4 regions of the Streptomyces sp. NPDC018947 genome follow, and region 1 is predicted to be linked to each of the others. Evidence: riboswitches for the same ligand, from Rfam matches in the RefSeq annotation. Region 1 holds a riboswitch; each other region holds the start of a gene.
What was found. A riboswitch is a leader RNA that binds a small molecule or an ion and turns the genes downstream of it on or off. The one in region 1 is predicted to bind cyclic di-AMP.

Region 1 (4,974 bases):
GAGGTTCGGGGCGAAGCCGCCCTCGTCGCCGAGGCCGGTGGCCAGGCCCTTGCCCTTCAGCACCTTCTTGAGGGTGTGGTAGACCTCGGTGCCCCAGCGCAGCGCCTCCGAGAAGGACTCCGCGCCGATCGGGGCGATCATGAACTCCTGGATGTCCACGTTGGAGTCGGCGTGCGAGCCGCCGTTCAGGATGTTCATCATCGGCACCGGCAGCAGGTGCGCGTTCGGGCCGCCCAGGTAGCGGAAGAGCGGCAGGTCGCTGGCCTCGGAGGCGGCGTGGGCGACGGCGAGCGAGACGCCGAGGATGGCGTTGGCGCCGAGCGAGCCCTTGTTGTCGGTGGCGTCCAGGTCGAACATGGCCTGGTCGATCAGGCGCTGCTCGGTGGCGTCGTAGCCGACCAGCTCGGGGCCGATCTGCTCGATGACGGCGAGGACGGCCTTCTCGACGCCCTTGCCCTGGTAGCGGTTGGGGTCGCCGTCGCGGAGCTCGATGGCCTCGAAGGCACCGGTGGAGGCACCGGAGGGAACGGCGGCACGCCCCGTGCTGCCGTCGTCGAGGCCGACCTCGACCTCGACCGTGGGGTTGCCTCGGGAGTCCAGGATTTCCCGGGCTACGACGACGTCGATGGACGGCACGAGCATCTCCTTCTTCAATGTGACGCTTCGGTGTGACGCGGGCCCGCAGGGTCCGCGGCGGCTCTGCGGGACGAGCCTAACCGGCTCCGGGCGATCGGCCAGCCGGTCGCCCACCCGGTGGACAGAACCGAGAGTAAATTGTTTCCGAACGGAACAAAGACGGTTCGGGGAAACCGGGGGTACGCGCCCGCGGCGCCGGGCGCGAAAAAACCCGCCCCGGTGCGTACGGGGGAACACGCACCGGGGCGGGAGCAGGGGCGGGCCGCCGCTTACTTGAGGTGGAGCTGCTGGCCCGGGTAGATCAGGTCGGCGTCGTCGACGATGTCGTCGTTCAGGTCGAACAGCTTCGCCCAGCCGCCCTTGACGTGGTGCTCGGCGGCGATCGAGCTGAGCGTGTCGCCCTTGACGACCTTGTACTCGCCGTCGCCCTTCTCGACCTTCTTGCCGGTCGGGGTGGTGACGGTCTTCTTCTCGGCCTTCTTCTCCACCTTCTGCTCGGCGGCCGGACGCTCGGAGGAGCGCGACGCCTTCTGCTCGGTGGAGCGCTCGGCGGTGGAGCCGCCACTCTGGCTCTGCGAGGAGCCGCTGTCCGTGCTCGCGGCGGAGCCGCCGGTGTACGCGGCGCTCGACAGGCCGGTGCCGCAGACCGGCCAGGCACCCTTGCCCTGACCCGCGAGGACCTTCTCGGCGATCTCGATCTGCTGCGACTTGGTGGCCTGGTCGGCGGTGGCGGCGTACTGCGTACCGCCGTAGGCGGCCCAGGTGGAGGCGGAGAACTGCAGACCGCCGTAGTAGCCGTTGCCGGTGTTGATCGACCAGTTGCCGCCGGACTCGCACTGGGCGACGGCGTCCCACTCGGACGCGGTGGCGGCGGAGGCGTTGCCGGCCGCCATCAGCGGGGCGGCGACGGCGGCGCCGGCCACGCCGGCGACGGCGATGGCGCGAGCGGCCTTGGACGGACGACGGTGCTTGCCCTTGCTGGAAAACAGCATGGTTGATCCCCTCACCGACGCCTGCGAGGTGAGCTGTCGGGTTCGGGCCGGTTGAGTTGCCCGGCCGGGTCCCTCACGGGACTCGGCTTCACCCCTAGCCGCTCCGATTCGCTTGCCCGGTGCGGCACTTACCTTGGGTCCCCCGCTCCTGCCTGCGGCGCTTGACGCGACGACTGTTCCCGGGCTGCCGCTGGCAGGATTCGGCGTTGCGGCGGCCGGGGCCCGCGGTGGCGAGCGGTCATGACCGTAGACACGGGTTCGGCCGTTTTTCAAAGACGATCACGGCTTCTGAGACCTATCTCTCACGTGATCCAAAACGGACATACAGGCTGAACCGTGACGCGAACTAGCCCTGGTTTTCGCCCGTTTCGCCCCCGACCGTGAGCGTCTGACCGGGCAGGATGTGGTCCGGGTCGGCTCCGACGACGTCCTTGTTGCCGTCGTAGAGCGCGCGCCATCCGCCGGTGACGTCAAGGGAGTCGGCGATGCCCCAGAGACTGTCCCCGGAACGGACCGTGTACGAGGCGTCCGTGAGGCCGCGTGCGCTGTCGTCGCCACGCGAGGCGTGCCGGCCCCAGGACTCGGCGGTGCGGCCGTCCGCGGGACTCTCCTCCGCGCTGCCGCCCCGGTGCCGGCCGGTCGCGGTCTCCTCGGTGCCGGTGCTCCCCGAAACGGAGCCGTTCTGCCCCGACTTGTCCGACTCCTCGCCCGCCGGGGCGGTCGCGCCGGCGCCGCCGGAGCCCCGCGTGGCGTCCGCGGCCGGGGCGTCCGGCGTGGCGGAGGTGCCCGATTCGGGAGTTTCCTCACTCTTGCCCGACGAAGCGTCAGGCGTCTCCGTGGCGGAGGGCGACGGCGACCGGGAGGCGGAGGGCGCGGGGGACGCTTCGGTGTCGGACCCGGCGGAACCGGCCGTGACGGACGGCTCGGCCGCGCCCGTGGTCCCCTCCTGTGCCGACGCGCCGTCATCCGGGGCCCCGCTGTCCCCCGTCGCGGTGCCGGAGCCGTTGCCCAGGCCCGCGAGCAGGCCGCAGGTGGGCCAGGCGACGATGCCCTGGTCCGCGAGCACCTTCTCGGCGACCGATATCTGCTGCGAACGGCTGGCCTGGTCGGCGCTGGACGCGAGGTCCAGACCGCCGTAGCGCTCCCACAGGTCCTGGGAGAGCTGGAGGCCGCCGTAGTAGCCGTTGCCGCTGTTCTGGCTCCAGGCACCGCCCGTCTCGCACTCGGCGACCCGGTCCCAGCCCGCACCGTCGGCCGCGTGCGCACCCGTGGCCCCCAGCAGAGGGATCGCGATGGCGGAGCCCGTCACTCCGGCGGCGACGACCAGAGCGGGGGCCTGGCGGGGGCGACGGTGACGACCGTTCCCGGAGAGCATGCGGCGACCTTTCCCGAGACAGCGATGACGGCGTGGCGGATGACGCTCGGCGCCACGCTGATCCGTGAAGGTATAGGCAGATGATCGCTTGTCACAAGTTCATGCCGCGCAGATCACGTGAAGATCACAGAGGTGAGCGCGTGTCACCTTTGCGGTGGCGACGGGGTCTTGTCCGGCGCCGAGGGGGCCTCGTCCGGCACCGGCGGGGCCGGGGTGAACGACACCGGCAGGGTGCGCAGCCCGCGCATGATGAGCCCGCCGCGCCAGCGCAGCTCGGCCGGATCCGCGGCCAGCTGCAGGTCCGGCAGACGGGTGAGGAGCGTGGCGAGCGCCGTCTGCCCCTCCAGCCGGGCGAGCGGGGCGCCGAGGCAGTAGTGGATGCCGTGGCCGTACCCCAGGTGCTGGTTGTCCCGGCGCGAGAGGTCCAGGGTGTCCGGGTCCGCGAAGCGCTCCGGGTCCCGGTCGGCCGCGGCCAGGACGACGAGCACGGGGTCTCCGGGGGCGATGTCCTGCCCGGCGAGGGTGAGCGCCTCGGTGGCGAAACGCCAGGTGGCCAGCTCCACCGGGCCGTCGTAGCGCAGGAGTTCCTCGACGCCCGTCTCCAGCAGCCCGCGCTCGCCCGCGGCCAGGGACGTCTGCAGCCTGGTGCGCTGCCCGGGGTGGGTGAGCAGGGCGTAGGTGCCGTTGCCGATGAGGTTGACCGTGGTCTCGAACCCCGCGAAGAGCAGGATGAAGGCCATCGCCGCGGCCTCGTTCTCGGTGAGGTGCTCCCCGTGGTCGGAGGCGCGGATGAGACCGGAGATCAGGTCCTCGCCGGGACCGGGCTCGGGCGGCAGCGCGGCGCGCTTGCGGTGGATCAGCTCGGCGAGGTAGCCCCGCATCTTCTTCACCGACCGCGCGACACCGCCCCGGGGCCCGCCGCCGTGACGGATCATCATGCCCGCCCAGTCGCGGAAGTCGTCCTGGTCCTCTTGGGGGACGCCGAGCAGGTCGCAGATGGCGTAGATGGGCAGCGGGAACGCGAACTCGTGGATGAGGTCGGCCGAGCCGGTGGCGGCGAACCGGTCGATCAGGCCGTCGGCCAGCTCCTGCACCCGGGGCGCGAACTCGGCGACGCGGCGCGGTGTGAACGCCTTGCTGACCAGCCGACGCAGCCTGGTGTGGTCCGGCGGGTCGATGTTGAGCAGATGCGTCATCAGCTCGGCCTTGCGCTCCCCCGGGATGCCGGTCCTGCCCTTGGCGTGGGCGGGCTCGTCGTGGTGCGCCGGGTTCTTGGACAGCCGCTGGTCGGCGAGGGCCTGCCGGGCGTCCGCGTACCGGGTGACCAGCCAGGCCTCCACCCCGCTGGGCAGCGTGGTGCGGTGCACGGGGGCGTGCTCGCGCAGCCAGGCGTACGCCGGGTAGGGGTCGCTCGCGAACTCCCAGGTGAACAGCTCGGGCGCGGGGCGCGCGGTCACCCCTCCACCTCCCTGATCGCGTCCCGGTACGCGCGGGCCGCCGCCCGCAGGGCCGCCTCCGGGTCCGTGCCCTCGGCCTCGGCTCGGGCCGCGAGGGCGAGCAGTTCGTAGCCGATCCCCTCACCCCGGGGCATGGGCACCTGAAGGCCGGCGGTGCGCACCCGGGAGGCCAGCTTGGCGGCGAGCGCGAGACCGGGCTGGCCGAGGGGGACGCCCTCGGTGACCGAGGTGCGGCGCTTCTCCTCGGCCTTGGTGCGCAGCCAGTGCTCCCTCACCTCCTCCGGCGTGGTCGCGCTCTCGTCGCCGAACACGTGCGGGTGGCGGTGGACGAGCTTGGCGACGATGCCGGCCGCCACGTCGTCGATCGAGAACGGCGCCTCGGTGTCCTCCTCGGCGATCCGGGCGTGGAAGACGACCTGGAGGAGGACGTCCCCGAGTTCCTCGCGCAGTTCGTCGCGGTCGCCGTCCTCGATGGCCTCGACGAGTTCGTACGCCTCCTCGATGGCGTACTTGG
Region 2 (4,974 bases), on a different contig from region 1:
GCGGCGGCGTCGACGAGCGCCTGGGTGTCACCGGCCACGTACTTGCTGAAGATCGCCGCAGTGGGGGCCCACGCGGAGTCGTAGTACGGGGCGCCCTGGAAGAAGGAGATCAGCTCGGCCGGGCCGACGACGCCCCCGAGCGGCGCCTTCTCGGCGGTGGCGCGCAGCTTGAGCCACTGCTCCTGGACCTCGGCGCGGGTGTCGCCGAGGTGGTAGGTCGCGTCGTTCTTGGCGACCCAGTCCTGCCAGTCCTTCCAGCGGCCCTCGAAGGCGACGTCCTGGTCCAGGTTGGCCTGGTACCAGATCTTCTCGCGCGACGGGTTGACGACGCTGTCGACGACCATCCGGCGCACGTGGTCCGGGAAGAGGGTGCCGTAGACCGCGCCGAGGTAGGTGCCGTAGGAGACGCCGAGGTAGTTGAGCTTCGCCTCGCCGAGGGCGGCGCGGATGACGTCCAGGTCCCGGGCGGTGTTCGGCGTGGTCATGTGCGGGAGCATCTCGCCGCTGCGCTCGAAGCAGCCCTCGGCGTACTCGCGGGCCAGCTTGCGCTGGGCGAGCTTGTCGGCCTCGGAGCGGGGCACCGGGTCCATCTTGGGCGCCTTGACGAACTCCTGCGGGTCGACGCAGGAGATGGGCGCGGACCTGCCGACGCCGCGCGGGTCGAAGCCCACGAAGTCATAGGCCTTGGCCGTGTTGGCCCACACCGCGTTCTTGTTGGTGACGCGGGCCGGGAAGCGCAGGCCGGAGCCGCCGGGGCCGCCCGGGTTGTAGATGAGGGCGCCCTGGCGCTCGGACTTCGAGCCGGTGTTGCCGATGCGGTCGACGGCGAGCCTGATCTGCTTGCCGTACGGCTTGGCGTAGTCGAGCGGCACGGTGACGTAGCCGCACTGGATGGGCTTGGGCAGGTTCCAGTCGGCGGGGCAGTCCTGCCAGTCGACGCCGGCCTTCGCCGCACGGTCGGCGGCGATGGCGGCACCGCGGGCCTCGCGGTCCTGGCCCTGCCCCTGCCCGTGGGCCCGGCCGACGGCCGGACTGGCGCCGGCCGCGGGTGCCGTGACGGTGCCGGCGATCAGCGTGGCGGTGACGAGTGCTCCGGCCGTGCCGAACGCGGCGGCTCTCCGGTGCAGCCTTGTCTTCCTCAAGTGGCCCTCCCCCTACAGGATGTGCGACGAGTACGGGGATCCTCGCGGCTGTGCGTTCCCCGGGAACAGGGGAGGCGCCACTTCTTTGCCAATCCGATAAACGGAGACTCGTGTCCGCCCGTCGGCGGGCTCGGTCCATCGAGGCCAGCGCCCCGTCCGGCAGCCGTCGCAGCCGCCGCGCGTCCGGGGCCACGGCCGTGTCCAGCGCAGCCGGCCCCGCGAGCGGCATGGCGGCCGCTCCCCGACCGGTCGGGCGGGCGGCCGGCGGACCGGTCGCGAACCGCGGTCGTTCGACGGCGACTTGGCCGACGGCGGACCGGCCGGCCGGTCCGGCGGGGCCGTCAGCCGCCCGGGGACGGCGGGCCCGCAGGCCGGTTCCGGTCGAGGACCAGCCAGCCGTGGATCCGTACGGAGAGACGGCTGGTGAGCCGCCCCGGTTCCTCCCCGGCCCGGCCGAGCACCTGCTCCTCGCGCAGCACGAGCCCGGCCGTGGGCGCGAGTTCGGCGAAGGTGGCCACCCGGAGGTCGCCGCGGTTCAGCGGAGATCAACCGCCCTCGACTGCGGGGCGACGGGTGGTTCGCCGCGCTGCGCCTCGGCGTCGGCGGCCATCCGGGCGAGGCCGGAGCCGACGCGGGGCGAGGTCGGTCTTGTCGACGATGAACAGGTCGGCGGTGGAGAGGCCGGGGCCGCCCTTGCGGGGGACCGGCGGCAGACCGTTCGCATGCCCGCGACGCGTTCCGACGTCTTCGCGCGCTGCCGCACACCTTCTTCCCGTTCCCCGGACGTTCTCGACCCAAGGCCGGAAACGGGCCATTCGGCCTACCCCCTTTCGGCGTAGGAACACCTCGAATTTCCCGCTCGCCGAGCTTGCGCACTCCGCGCCTCGGCTGGCGGAATTACTCATTCCGCCGCTGGTCCGGGCGTCGGCGCCGCGCGGGGCGGAGAGCCGGCCGGGCAGGTGTCCACCCGAACGGCCGAGCGGTGAGTAACAACACAAGTGCCCCGTTCCGTTGGGATTTTCCGACTTCCATGAGCCAAGATCCGTTACTGACGACAAGCCCCCGCCGCAGCGGCGGGGCGGTCCGGGCGGACGCCGAGTCCTGCCGCCGCCCGGACGACCGGTCGACAGGAGTGGATCGGCAGGAGTGGAGGACCCGAGCACGACGGGTCGCCGGAACGGTCACGCCACGGCCGGGCCGAGCAGCCCTTGGGGTGAAGCCGCACACGCGGCCGGGCAACTTCGCCAGCCCGAATCCGACAGGTCATCCTTCACAGGCGGCTGACGAAGGGTTGCGCATGACTGCGCTCAATCGTGTCCCGTCGCTCATGGCCCGTGCCGGTACCGCCTCGGCCCTCACCATCGCCGCGGTGGGTGGCTCGCTCGTGGTTCCCGGTGCCGCCGGCGAGGCCGCCGCGGCCACCCATGCGACGAAGGCCCTCAAGATCGCGGCCTCCAAGAAGGGCTCCCCCTACGCCTGGGGCGCCACCGGGCCGAACCGGTTCGACTGCTCCGGGCTGACCCTCTACTCGTTCAAGAAGGCCGGCAAGAAACTGCCGCGCACCGCCGCGCAGCAGTACAACAAGACCCGGCACATCTCCGCCAAGAGCCGCAAGGCCGGAGACCTCGTGTTCTTCCACTCGGGCAGCAGCGTGTACCACGTGGGCATCTACGCCGGAAAGGGCAAGATCTGGCACGCCCCGAAGACCGGGGACGTGGTACGGCTCCAGAAGATCTGGACCAAGAGCGTCTGGTACGGCCGGGTGAAGTGACCCTCCCGGGGAGTCGGCGGCACCCTGACGCGCCGTCACCTCCCCGGGCGTCCGGCAGCAGGGCGTGAGGCGGATGCGTGCGCACAGGAGTGGCGCGGCGCTCGGCGGTTACCCGTGAGGGCATGGCCGAGCACCGTCGCTGCACCGCACGCAACGAGACCCCGCTGGAGCGCGCCGACCGCAACTTCGTCGAGCTGCTCCAGGAGCTGCGCGTCACCCAGACCGGGGTGCAGATCCTCTTCGCCTTCCTGCTGTCCCTGGCGTTCACCTCGCGCTTCCCCGAGCTGGACACGGTCCAGCGCGCCGTCTACGTGACCACGCTGCTGCTCGCGGTGCTCGCCGCGGCGCTGTTCACGGCCCCGGCCGCGCTGCACCGCTCGCTCTTCCAGCGGGGCGCCAAGCCGCGCATCGTGCGGGTGTCGTCGCGGCTCGCCACGGTGGGCCTCGGCGTGCTGGTGCTCGCGTTCACCGGTGCGGTGATGCTCGTCGTCGACGTGACCACCGGCCGGGCCGGCGGACTCGCCGCGGGCGGGGCGACCCTGGCGGTCTGCCTGGGCCTGTGGGGGCTGCTCCCCCATCTGGTCCGGCGGACCCATCTGAGCGGCCGAGGCCGCGCCGGGGAACGGCGCCCGGACGCGTCGGACTCCGCCGCCTCGGCCCGGCGCGGCGCGCCCCGCCGTGCGCCGGTCCCGGCACGCCGTACGCCGGCCGCCTCCCGGCGCGCACCGGCCGCCGCGCGCCGGATGCCGCCGGCGCCTCACCGCTGAGGGTTCTTTCCCCCAGCGGGCTCGCTCCGGGGCCGGCCCACGGCTGTGACAGCGGGCTCCGCCGTCACCGGACCGTCCGGCGCCGTCCAGGGCAGTTCGATGGAGACGGTCTTGCCGCCCTCGCGAGTGGGCCGCACCCGCAGCCTGCCGCCGAACTCCGCCGTCAGCCAGCGGATGATCACCATGCCCCGGCCGTTGTCCTGCTGCACCGCGGCGGGCAGGCGCTTGGGGAAGCGCGGGTGGCTGTCGGTGACGCCGACGCGCAGCCGCTCGTCCCGTTCGAGGACGAGGTCCACCGTGAAGGTGGGTGACTGGCCGAAGGTGTGCTGGACCGCGTTGGTGGCCAGCTCCGAGACGATGAGCCGGACGGTCTCGGCCATCTCCGCGTCCGCGGGCAGGCCCCACTCCGCCAGCGTGGCCATGGCGTAGGTGCGGGCGGCGGCCACCGAGGCGGGATCGCTCGGCAGAGTGACGGATGCTTCCAGGTGGTCTGCCATGGCGACGTCGTCCCTTTCCCACGGGACCGCAGGCCGACACGGAGCGGATGGTTCGAGTACGGTCCCGGACTGGTGCTTCACCGCCAGACTGCCATCACGACCCGCTGAAGGGCGGCGATCCACCGGGATATGCATATATCTGTCGCTCGAAGCGGTGAACTCTGCGACGGCAGACCGTTTTTGGGCGGCTCATAAGGAGTAAAGGAGTGGCCCATGCAGCACGGTCCCGTGGTGCGCCGCCGGAAACTGGGTGCGGAGCTGCGCGCCCTGCGCACGGCGGCGGGGATCACCAGCGGCGAGGCGGCCCGGCTGGTGGGCTGGCACCAGTCGAAGGTCAGCCGGATCGAGACCGGGACGAGCGGGGCGAAACCGGCCGATGTGCGCCTGCTGCTGGACGCCTACGGCGTGGACGATCCGCAGTTGCGGGAGTTGCTGGCGGTGCTGGCGGGATCCGACGGCACGGGCGGCCGGCACCACTGGTGGCAGGCCTATCGCGGCGTACTGCCCCCGACGTACCGGGACTTCATCAGCCTGGAGTCCCAGGCGAGTGCGATGCGCACGCTGGAGACCACCGTCGTCCCCGGTCTGCTGCAGACGCCGGAGTACGCCCTCGCGGTGACGCGGGCGGCGGTGGACGGACTGCCCGAGGAGCGGCTGGACACGCTGGTGGAGGTGCGGCTGGCCCGCCAGGACGTGCTGCGGGCCGATCCTCCGCTGGCGCTGCACGCGGTCCTCGACGAGGCGGTGCTGCGCCGGGAGGTGGGCGGTCCGGGCGTGATGGCCCGCCAGCTCGAACG
Region 3 (4,974 bases), on a different contig from region 1:
CGTCGCGCAGCACCACGTCGGCCTCCCAGTGGGCGGGGTACTCGTGCCGGTCCGACGAGGTCTGCATGGGCCCCAGAGTACGGCTCGCGTACGACAACGGCGCGGGGCAGTCTGTGGAGAAACGGAGGGCCGGGCGGGGGCCGCGGCCGGACAGCCGGCCCGCGCGTCGCACGGCCGTCCGGCCATGGGTCATGATGTGGGAAACTGGTCTAGACAACCCGGTACACCTGAAGGGCAGCAACACATGGCTGAGCGCCGCGTCAACGTCGGCTGGGCCGAGGGTCTCCACGCCCGCCCCGCCTCCATCTTCGTCCGGGCCGCCACGGCCACCGGCGTCCCGGTGACGATCGCCAAGGCCGACGGCGACCCCGTCAACGCGGCCTCGATGCTGGCCGTCCTCGGCCTCGGCGCCCAGGGCGGCGAGGAGATCGTCCTCGCCTCCGACGCCGAGGGCGCGGACGCGGCCCTGGACCGTCTGGCCAGGCTGGTCGCCGAGGGGCTCGAGGAGCTTCCCGAGACCGTCTGAAGCGATCACGCGCCGAAAGGCCCGCCCGGACCACCGGGCGGGCCTTTCGTGCGTCCTTCCGCGGGCGGGCGCCGTGCGGTCGCCCCCGGGGCCGAGAACCGCGAGGCCCCGGCTCGGTGAGCCGGGGCCTCGGACATCCGTACCGTCCGTCGTCAGATGTTCACGCCGTGGGAGCGGAGGTAGGCGACGGGGTCCATGTCCGAGCCGTACTCCGGGCTCGTACGGGCCTCGAAGTGCAGGTGGGCGCCGGTGACGTTGCCGGTGTCGCCGGAGATGCCGATCTGCTGGCCGGCGACGACCGACTGGCCGACCGAGACGCCGATCGACGACAGGTGGCCGTACTGCGTGTACGTGCCGTCGTGCATCCTGATGACGACCTGGTTGCCGTACGCGCCGCCCCAGCCGGCCTCGACGACGGTGCCGACGCCGACCGCGTGCACCGTGGTGCCGGTGGCGGCGTGGAAGTCGACGCCGGTGTGGCTGCCGGAGGACCACAGCGAGCTGCCGGCCTGGTAGGACGTGGAGACGTAGGAGCCGGTGATCGGCGAGACGTAGGTGTTGAGGCGCTTGCGCTCCTCCTCGCGCGCGGCGCGCTCCTTGGCCTCGCGGGCCTCCTTGGCGGCCTCGGCGGCCCGCTCACGCGCGGCTTCCATCGCCGCCTCGCGGGCGGCGGCGTGCTGCGCGGCCTCCTGCTGGGCGGTGGCCTGGGCGTCGATCTCGGCGGCCACGGAGTCGCCGATGGTGACGACGGGGGTGAGACCGGTCTGCTCGGCCTCGGCCTCGGCGGCGAGGGCCGGGGCCGCGAGAGTGCCGACGACGCCGGTGGTGGCGAGGGCCGCGACGCCCGCCGCGTGGGCGGTGGTGCGCTGCATGCGGCTGGGACGGCGGTGCTTCCCGGAGGCGCGCGTGAACGCCATGTAGAGGCTGGTCCTTTCCTTCCCTCTCGCCTACCGGGTTAGCTGACGGGTTCGGAGCAGGAAGGTCTCCTACGGACCCCCTCGCTGCACGCGCGGGCGTCCGATTCACCCCAGGGACGTGATGGGTCCCCGGCTCCCCTGGCTCGCGCCGTACGGGGACTCGGCGATGACTGTCCGGTGCCGCGGGTGCGGCGCACTGCCTGACGGACAGCCGGGACGACGCTAGACGCGGCCGACTTCGATCCTCAAACGCAACAGGGTTTTTGTAGCGCACGCCACAGGACGGACAGGCAGCCTCTCCCTCAATTGGGACAAAAAACGGCCCTGGTGACGCTCGGGTCACCAGGGCCGCCGCACGCGTGCGCCGCTACTCGGCGGCGACGACGGTGACTTCGCCGATGCCGAGGGCCTCGACGGGCTCCCTGATCTGCGCCGCGTCGCCGACGAGGATCGTCACCAGCCGGTCCACCGGGAAGGCGTTCACGACCGCCGCCGTGGCCTCCACGGTGCCCGTGGCGGCGAGTTGGCGGTACAGCGTCGCCTGGTAGTCGTCGGGCAGGTACTGCTCGACCTGGTCGGCCAGCGTGCCGGCGACGGCCGCCGCGGTCTCGTACTTGAGCGGCGCGACGCCCACCAGGTTCTGCACGGCGACGTCGCGCTCGGCGTCGGTGAGCCCGCCCTCGGCGAGGGTGCGCAGCACCGTCCACAGGTCCTGGAGCGCCGGGCCGGTGTTGGGCGTGTCGACGGAGCCGCTGATGGCGAGCATCGAGGCACCCGTGCCGTCGGGCGCGGACCGCAGCACCTGCCCGAACGCCCGCACGCCGTAGGTGTAGCCCTTCTCCTCGCGCAGGACGCGGTCCAGGCGCGAGGTGAGGGTGCCGCCCAGGCAGTACGTGCCGAGGACCTGCGCGGGCCACACGCGGTCGTGGCGGTCGGCTCCGGTGCGGCCGATCAGGAGCTGCGTCTGGACGGCGCCGGGGCGGTCCACGATGACGACCCGTCCGGTGTCGTCGGCGTTCACCGGCGGCACGGGGCGCGGCTCGGCGGGGGCACCGGTCCAGGCGCCGAGGGTCTCGCCGAGCAGCGCGTCGAGGTCGACGCCGGTGAGGTCGCCGACGACCACGGCGGTGGCCGTGGCCGGGCGGACGTGCTTCTCGTAGAAGGCCCGGACGGCGGCCGCGTCGATCGCCGCCACCGTCTCCTCGGTGCCCTGGCGCGGGCGCGACATGCGCGAGTCGGCCGGGAACAGCTCCTTGGAGAGCTCCTTGGCGGCGCGGCGCGAGGGGTTGGCCAGCTCGTGCGGGATCTCGTCGAGCCGGTTGCGCACCAGCCGTTCGACCTCGCTGTCGTCGAACGCGGGCGCCCGCAGCGCGTCGGCGATCAGGCCGAGCGCCTTGGCGAGGCGGGAGACCGGCACCTCCAGGCTCAGCCGCACACCGGGGTGGTCGGCGTGCGCGTCGAGGGTGGCACCGCAGCGCTCCAGCTCGGCGGCGAACTCCTCGGCGGAGTGCTTGTCGGTGCCCTCGGAGAAGGCGCGCGCCATGATCGTGGCGACACCGTCGAGGCCGGCGGGCTCGGCGTCCAGCGGGGCGTCCAGCGACACCTCGACGGCGACGACCTGCTGGCCGGGGCGGTGGCACCGCAGCACGGTCAGGCCGTTGTCGAGGCTGCCGCGCTCGGGCGCCGGGAACGCCCAGGGCTTGGGCTCGCCGGCCTGCGGCTGCGGGTGGAATTCCATCGTGGCGAGCTCGGTCACTTGGCCGCCTCCTCGTTCTCGTCGGTGGCGTCGTTCTCGTCGGCGGAGGCGGTCGGCTCGTAGACGAGCACCCCGCGGTTCTCGGGACGCAGGCGGGCCGCGGCGATCTCGCGGACCTCCTCGGCGGTGACGTCCAGGACCCGCTGCACGGCGGTGAGGGCGAGCTGCGGGTCACCGAACAGGACGGCGTACCGGCACAGTTCGTCGGCGCGGCCGGCGACCGTGCCGAGCCGGTCCAGCCACTCGCGCTCGAGCTGGGCCTGGGCGCGTTCCATCTCCTCGGCGGTGGGGCCCTCCTCGGCGAACCGGGCCAGCTCCTCGTCGATGGCGGCCTCGATGACCGGCACCTCCACGTCGCCGGACGTCTTCACGTCCAGCCAGCCCAGGGAGGGCGCCCCGGCGAGCCGCAGCAGGCCGAATCCGGCCGCGACGGCCGTGCGGTCGCGGCGCACCAGCCGGTTGTAGAGGCGGGACGACTCGCCGCCGCCCAGCACGGTCACCGCGAGGTCGGCCGCGTCGCACGCGCGCGTGCCGTCCTCCGGCAGCCGGTAGGCCGCCATCAGGGCGCGCGCCGGGACGTCCTCCTCGACGACCTCGCGCAGCTCCCGGCCGATCACGTCGGGCAGGGAGCCGTCCCGGGGCGCGGGCTTGCCGTCGTGCCCGGGGATGGAGCCGAAGTACTTCTCGATCCAGGCGAGCGTCCGCTCGGGGTCGATGTCGCCGACCACCGACAGCACCGCGTTGTTCGGCGCGTAGTAGGTGCGGAAGAACGCGCGCGCGTCCTCCAGCGTCGCCGCGTCCAGGTCGGCCATCGAACCGATCGGCGTGTGGTGGTAGGGGTGGCCCTGGGGGAAGGCGAGGGCGGTCAGCTTCTCGAACGCGGTGCCGTAGGGCACGTTGTCGTAGCGCTGGCGGCGCTCGTTCTTGACGACGTCGCGCTGGTTCTCCATCGACTCGTCGTCCAGGGCGGAGAGCAGGGAGCCCATCCGGTCCGCCTCCAGCCACAGGGCGAGCTCGAGCTGGTGGGCGGGCATGGTCTCGAAGTAGTTGGTGCGCTCGAAGCTGGTGGTGCCGTTGAGCGAGCCGCCCGCCCCCTGCACCAGCTCGAAGTGGCCGTTGCCCTTGACCTGGGCGGAGCCCTGGAACATCAGGTGCTCGAAGAGGTGGGCCAGACCGGTGCGGCCCTCGACCTCGTGGCGGGAGCCGACGTCGTACCAGAGGCACACCGCCGCGACCGGGGTCAGGTGGTCCTCGGAGAGCACCACGCGCAGGCCGTTGGCCAGCCGGTGCTCGGTCGCTGTCAGGCCGCCGGAGCCTGCCTGCGCTGTGGCCGTGTGACCCATGGGCATGTACGTCCCTTCGATCGCGGAATCCTTGATGGAATCGTGGGGCGGAACCGCGGAATTCCGCCGGTCCTGCCACTGTATGCAAGCGTGCGGGCCGCCGGTGGAGTTCCCGGTCCGCGTACGCCGAGAGCGAGAACGGGGTTGGCGGGCGGCCGGGCGCGAGGGCGTACCCTGCGGGCAGCGCGCCGGGCCGGGCAGCCCGTGACGGGTCCTGGTCGGTCGCTGTCAGTGCCGCGGTCCACAATGGACCGCGTCAGATCACCGTTCACGCTTCAGCAAGGAGCCGGCAGCGATGGCCCGCCGTAGTACGAAGACCCCGCCGCCCGACGACTCGTACGAGGAGAAGATCCTCGACATCGACGTCGTCGACGAGATGCAGGGCTCCTTCCTCGAGTACGCGTACTCGGTCATCTACTCCCGTGCCCTGCC
Region 4 (4,974 bases), on a different contig from region 1:
CTCCCGGCGTCCGGCCTGCTGCTCGCGATGGGCATGCACGCCCTGTGGAACGGCTCGGCAGCGCTCGGCGAGTACGGCTTCTTCGCGGTGTACGGGGCGTTCATGGTGCCGGCCTTCGGCCTGCTGACCTGGCTGGCCATCTGGACCCGCCAGCGCGAACTGGCCACCGTGCGCGCCGAGCTGCCCGTCTACGCCGTGGCCGGCTGGCTGGCACCGGCGGAGCCGTTCGCGCTGGCCTCGATGCGGGCGCGGCGCATCGCGCGGCGGCACGCACGCCGGCACGCGGGGAAGCCGGCGGCGCGGGCGGTGGCGGAGTACGAGGCGTACGCGACCTCGCTGGCGTTCCTGCGGCAGCGGGGCACGCGCGGCCGGGCGGGTGCCGACTACGTGGTCCGGGAGCGGGAGCTGCTGACCGAGCTGTGGCGCCGCCGGGAGGTGGCGCGCCCGGCGCTGGACCACGCGGCCCGCGCCACGGCACCGCCCGCCCCGCGGACCGTACCGCCCTGGGCGGCCTACGGGGCGCACCCGGCGCCCCACCCGTACGCCCCGCATCCGCCCTACGCCTACGCCTACGCCTACGCCCCGTACGTCCCGCCCCCGAACCCGTACCGGTCCTAGCGTCCGCAAGGGTCGTGGCGACCGCGGCGCGGAACGCCGCTCAGGCGGACGCCTCCGTCAGCCTGAGCACCTCGGCCTCCGTCAGCTCCAGCTCCGCCACCCCGAGCAGCGCCGGAAGCTGCTCGACGGTCCGCGCCGACGCGATCGGCGCGGCCACCGTCGGCTGGGCGGCCAGCCAGGCCAGGGCCACCGTGGCGACCGGCACGCCGTGGGCCTCGGAGATCTCGTCCAGGACGGTGAGCACGCGACGCCCCCGCTCGCTCTCCAGGTGCGTGGCCGCGCCCCCCGCCCGGGGGCTGTCGACGGTGGTCCCCGGCCGGTACTTGCCCGTGAGGAAGCCGGACGCCAGGGCGTAGTACGGGACGGCGGCGAGTCCGGACCGCTCGGCGAGGTCGCGCAGCCCGCCCTCGTACGTGTCGCGCGACACCAGGTTGTAGTGGGGCTGCACGGCCACGTACCGGGCGAGGCCCTCCCGGTCGGAGAACTCCAGGGAGGCCGCCAGCCGCTCGGGGGAGATGTTGGAGGCGCCGATGTGCCGCACCTTGCCCGCCCTCACCAGCTCGTCGAGCGCGCCGACGATCTCCTCGACCGGCACCTCGGGCTTGTCGAAGTGGGTGTAGTAGAGGTCGATGTGGTCGGTGCCCAGGCGGCGCAGGGAGGCGTCGGCGGCGGCCTTGATGTTGGCCGCCGACAGGCCGGGGTACTCCGGGTGCTGGCTGACCTTGGTGGCGATCACGACGTCGGCGCGGTTGCCGCGCGCCGCGAGCCACGTGCCGATGAGGGTCTCGGACTCGCCGCCGCTGTTGCCGTCGACCCACGCGGAGTAGGAGTCGGCGGTGTCGACGAAGTTGCCGCCCGCGGCGGTGTAGGCGTCGAGGACGGCGAAGGAGGCCTCCTGGCCGGCGGTCCAGCCGAACACGTTGCCGCCGAGGGCGAGCGGGAAGACCTCGAGGTCACTGGAGCCGAGTTTGCGCAGAGAAGTCATGCCCTACGACAACGAACGCGCCGCACCGGCTCATTCCGGAACGGCGCGGAGGATCGCGCGGACCGGCAGCCCTGACGTCGGGGGGTTGTCGTCAGGACCGCCGGGGTCTCGGGTACGCGCCCCGGCTCCGGGAGGGAGCCGGGCGGTGGTCAGAGGCTGAGGCCCTTGCCCATCAGCCATGCGGCCGGGTCGACGCCGCCCTCGGCGCCGCCGACGTGGACCTCGAAGTGCAGGTGCGGACCGGTCACGTTGCCGGTGGCGCCCACGCGGCCGATGACGTCACCGGTGCTGACCTTCTGGCCCACGCTGACGTTGATCGACGACTGGTGGCAGTACCAGAGTTCGGTGCCGTCCTCGAGGGTCAGGACCGTGCGGTAGCCGTAGGAACCGGCCCAGCCGGCCTCGGTGATCGTGCCCGTGTGGACGGCCTTGATGAGGGTACCGGTGGGGGCGGCGAAGTCGAGGCCGGTGTGGTGGCCGGAGGACCACATGGAGCCGGCCTGACCGAAGGTGGAGGTGATCGTGTACGAGGAGGTCGGCAGCGTGTACTGCCTGGCCAGTTCGGCGAGCCGCTCGGCCTCGGCCTTCTTCGCGGCTTCCTCCTCCGCCTTCTTCTTGGCGGCGGCGGCCTTCTCCTCGGCCTCCTTCGCCGCCTTGGCGGCGGCCTCGGCGGCCTCCTTCTCGGCGGCGGCCGCGGCCTGCGCGGCGGCCTTGTTCTCGACCTGGACCTGCTGCTGCTCGGCCTGGGCCATGATGCGCTCCCGCAGGGCCTCACCGGCGTCGGTGGTGCCCTCGGCGGTCTCGGCGGAGGTCACGAGACTGCTGAGCGGGGTGGCGGAGCCCTCGGGCTCCTCCGGCTCGTCGTCGGAGATGAGCGAGCCGACGTTCGGCAGATCGGGCATGGAGATCGGCACCGGCGGCTTGCCGGTCTGCGCGCTGGCCATGCCGCCCGCTCCCACGGCCGCGATGACGCCGACGCCGAGGACGGTGGAGCTGCGGGCGAGTCCGCCGCGCTGCTTGGCGACGCGGTGCCTGCCGCGTACGGGACGGACGGACTCCGCGGTGGGATTCCACTCCTCCCAGGGGCCCTCTTCGGCGCGGTGGAGGTCGTAGCCGAAGGTCTCGGTGTCGTGCCGGGAGGGCATGAACGGGGCCTCGGGGACAGGGCGGTTGGACGCCACGTGGGCGCGCTCCTTTCCTTCCTTCCGCCTACCGGGTTAGCTGACGGGTTCGGAGCAGGAAGGTCTCCTACGCGCGTAACCGGACCGTGTCTCCACGGCGGTGTACGCCCGATTCACCCCAAGGTGGTGGTTCCCCGGTTCCCTCACGGGATTCGGCGCGTGCGCACGGAGCCGCCTTCTGTGACGGCTGGGACGACCGCGCTGCGTTATCGAACGTTAATAGAAGCGAGGCGTGGATTCCAAGCCGTTCCGGCTGATCATTAAGTCTTCCGGCCGGAACACAAGGCTCACGACCAGTCAAAACGGGGCGAGTTGACCACGTTTCAGGCCACTTCCTCAAACCCGTTCTTTCTGATGGTGTGTCAGTTGTTATGCGGAGGGCGGTCGCGCCGTCACCACCCGTGACGCTGATCAAGGTCGCCGGGGCAGGGGCGCCGTACGGCGAGGAGCGCCATGTCGTCCGCCATGCCGTCCCCGGAGTGCCGGCGCACGTCGTCGGCGAGCGTGTCGAGCAGATGGGCCGGGTGCCGGAAGACGCGGCCGGCCAGCCTGGCTTGGGGGTCGTAGAACCGGCCGTGGGCGTCACGGGCCTCCGACAGTCCGTCGGTGTGGAGCAGCAGCGTGGCACCGCCGGGGAACCCGGTCTGCTCCGCCCGGTCGGGCCACACGCCCAGCTCGCCCATCCCGAGCGGCAGCGCGGAGTCCCGGGCCTGGAGCGGGCCGACGGTGCCGTCGGCATGGAGCAGCAGGGGCGGCGGATGGCCGCGGTTGACGATGCGGACGACGCCGTCGCCGTGCGGGAGTTCGGCGAGGACGGCGGTGGTGAACCCCTCGAAGGCGTCCAGCCCGTCCCGCCGGGTGCCCTCGCGCGCCAGCGCCCGCTCCAGCCGCTGCGCCACCGCCTCCAGCGTGGCCTCCTGCTCGGCGGCCTCCCGGAACGCCCCGATCACCACGGCGACCGCGGCGACCGCGCCCATGCCCTTGCCACGCACGTCCCCGACGATCAGTCGGACGCCGTACGCGCTGTCCTGCACGGCGTACAGGTCGCCGCCGATGAAGGCGTCGGCCTGGGCCGCCTCGTAGCGGGCGGCGATCTCGAAGCCGCCGATGCGGTCGGCCGGTTCGGGCAGCACGGCGCGCTGGGCGGCCTCGGCGATCTCGCGGGCGGAGGCGAGGCGCTCGTCGCTGCGGCGGACGAAGGCGTTCACGAAGACGGCGAGGGCCGCGACCGTGGCGATGGTGATCAGTTCGGTGAGCGAGTCGACGTAGTGGACGACGCCCTTGCCCGCCTGGAGCGCGATGACGGCGGCGACGGCGGCGGCCCCGGTGAGCGCGGTGCCGCGCCGGGAGTAGAGCGGCGCCGCGACCAGGGGCGCGGCCGTGTAGAGGGGCCCGGCGGTGAAGTACCGGGGGGTGAAGAGGTCGTAGGCGACGGCCACGACGAGCAGCAGCACGGGGAGGACGCGCACGAGGCCGCGGCCGTACGCACCCCATCCGGGGCCGCGCGGCGCGGCCGGCGGTACGGGCGCCCGGGCGTGACCGAGCCCCGGGTCGGGCACGGGGTCGCCGGGCAGCCGGCCGCCGGGTGTGGCGTACGGTCCCTCGTCCTCCACCTCACTCGGCCGCACCACCACTCGTCTCCCGCCGCCCCGCACCTCGACGCCGCACACCGTCCCGCCCTCCAGGGTTCCGGGAGGGGGCGCGGGGAGCGAGCCGTGGCGGCCGGTCGGGTGACATGCACGCGGAAACACCGAGGGCCGGAACCCTTTCGGATTCCGGCCCTCGGCCTTCAGTAGCGGGGACAGGATTTGAACCTGCGACCTCTGGGTTATGAGCCCAGCGAGCTACCGAGCTGCTCCACCCCGCGTCGATGAATGGAACAGTACGTCACCCCCGCCGACGGAAGCAAATCGCTTCGGCCGGCGATGCCGCGGGGGCACCGCGGCCCGGCCTCGCGCGGCGTCACGCGGACAGCTCCTGCCGCAGCGCGTCCCGCAACCGCGCCGCCCGCTCGCCGACCTCCCGCGGCCCCAGCGACACCGCGAGGTCCGCCCAGCTCTGCCCCTCGTCCAGCTCGCCCCGCCGCGCGCACACCAGCGCCAGCCGCAGCGCGGCCCGCCCGTGCCCGGCGTCGGCCGCCCGGCGCCACCACACGACCGCCTCGGGCTCGCTGCCCTCCCGGGCCAGCAG

Region 2: linked by a shared signal. The riboswitch ahead of ACH499_RS17560 (C40 family peptidase) and the one ahead of ACH499_RS30840 (transglycosylase family protein) in region 1 are both predicted to bind cyclic di-AMP.
Region 3: linked by a shared signal. The riboswitch ahead of ACH499_RS12395 (M23 family metallopeptidase) and the one ahead of ACH499_RS30840 (transglycosylase family protein) in region 1 are both predicted to bind cyclic di-AMP.
Region 4: linked by a shared signal. The riboswitch ahead of ACH499_RS15110 (M23 family metallopeptidase) and the one ahead of ACH499_RS30840 (transglycosylase family protein) in region 1 are both predicted to bind cyclic di-AMP.

What each region holds. Positions count from the first base shown of each region.
Region 1 covers NZ_JBIRZD010000020.1:90,351-95,324, forward strand. The annotation lists gene eno (phosphopyruvate hydratase) at 1-636, opposite strand, end outside; gene ACH499_RS30840 (transglycosylase family protein) at 906-1,628, opposite strand; cyclic di-AMP (ydaO/yuaA leader) riboswitch at 1,632-1,798, opposite strand; gene ACH499_RS30845 (transglycosylase family protein) at 1,975-3,003, opposite strand; gene ACH499_RS30850 (cytochrome P450) at 3,147-4,460, opposite strand; gene ACH499_RS30855 (nucleoside triphosphate pyrophosphohydrolase) at 4,457-4,974, opposite strand, start outside.
Region 2 covers NZ_JBIRZD010000008.1:216,168-221,141, forward strand. The annotation lists gene ACH499_RS17545 (alpha/beta hydrolase) at 1-1,142, opposite strand, end outside; partial or broken gene ACH499_RS17550 (urease accessory protein UreD) at 1,276-1,669, opposite strand; partial or broken gene ACH499_RS17555 (urease accessory protein UreG) at 1,699-1,846, opposite strand; cyclic di-AMP (ydaO/yuaA leader) riboswitch at 2,225-2,436, shown strand; gene ACH499_RS17560 (C40 family peptidase) at 2,440-2,913, shown strand; gene ACH499_RS17565 (DUF6328 family protein) at 3,036-3,680, shown strand; gene ACH499_RS17570 (ATP-binding protein) at 3,671-4,177, opposite strand; gene ACH499_RS17575 (helix-turn-helix transcriptional regulator) at 4,391-4,974, shown strand, end outside.
Region 3 covers NZ_JBIRZD010000005.1:108,102-113,075, reverse strand. The annotation lists gene ACH499_RS12405 (GNAT family N-acetyltransferase) at 1-67, opposite strand, end outside; gene ACH499_RS12400 (HPr family phosphocarrier protein) at 245-526, shown strand; gene ACH499_RS12395 (M23 family metallopeptidase) at 679-1,443, opposite strand; cyclic di-AMP (ydaO/yuaA leader) riboswitch at 1,456-1,619, opposite strand; gene ACH499_RS12390 (M16 family metallopeptidase) at 1,811-3,199, opposite strand; gene ACH499_RS12385 (M16 family metallopeptidase) at 3,196-4,548, opposite strand; gene ACH499_RS12380 (DNA topoisomerase (ATP-hydrolyzing) subunit A) at 4,838-4,974, shown strand, end outside.
Region 4 covers NZ_JBIRZD010000007.1:16,772-21,745, forward strand. The annotation lists gene ACH499_RS15100 (PrsW family intramembrane metalloprotease) at 1-618, shown strand, start outside; gene ACH499_RS15105 (aldo/keto reductase) at 659-1,603, opposite strand; gene ACH499_RS15110 (M23 family metallopeptidase) at 1,753-2,784, opposite strand; cyclic di-AMP (ydaO/yuaA leader) riboswitch at 2,796-2,952, opposite strand; gene ACH499_RS15115 (PP2C family protein-serine/threonine phosphatase) at 3,177-4,412, opposite strand; tRNA gene ACH499_RS15120 (tRNA-Met) at 4,578-4,651, opposite strand; gene ACH499_RS15125 (tetratricopeptide repeat protein) at 4,747-4,974, opposite strand, start outside.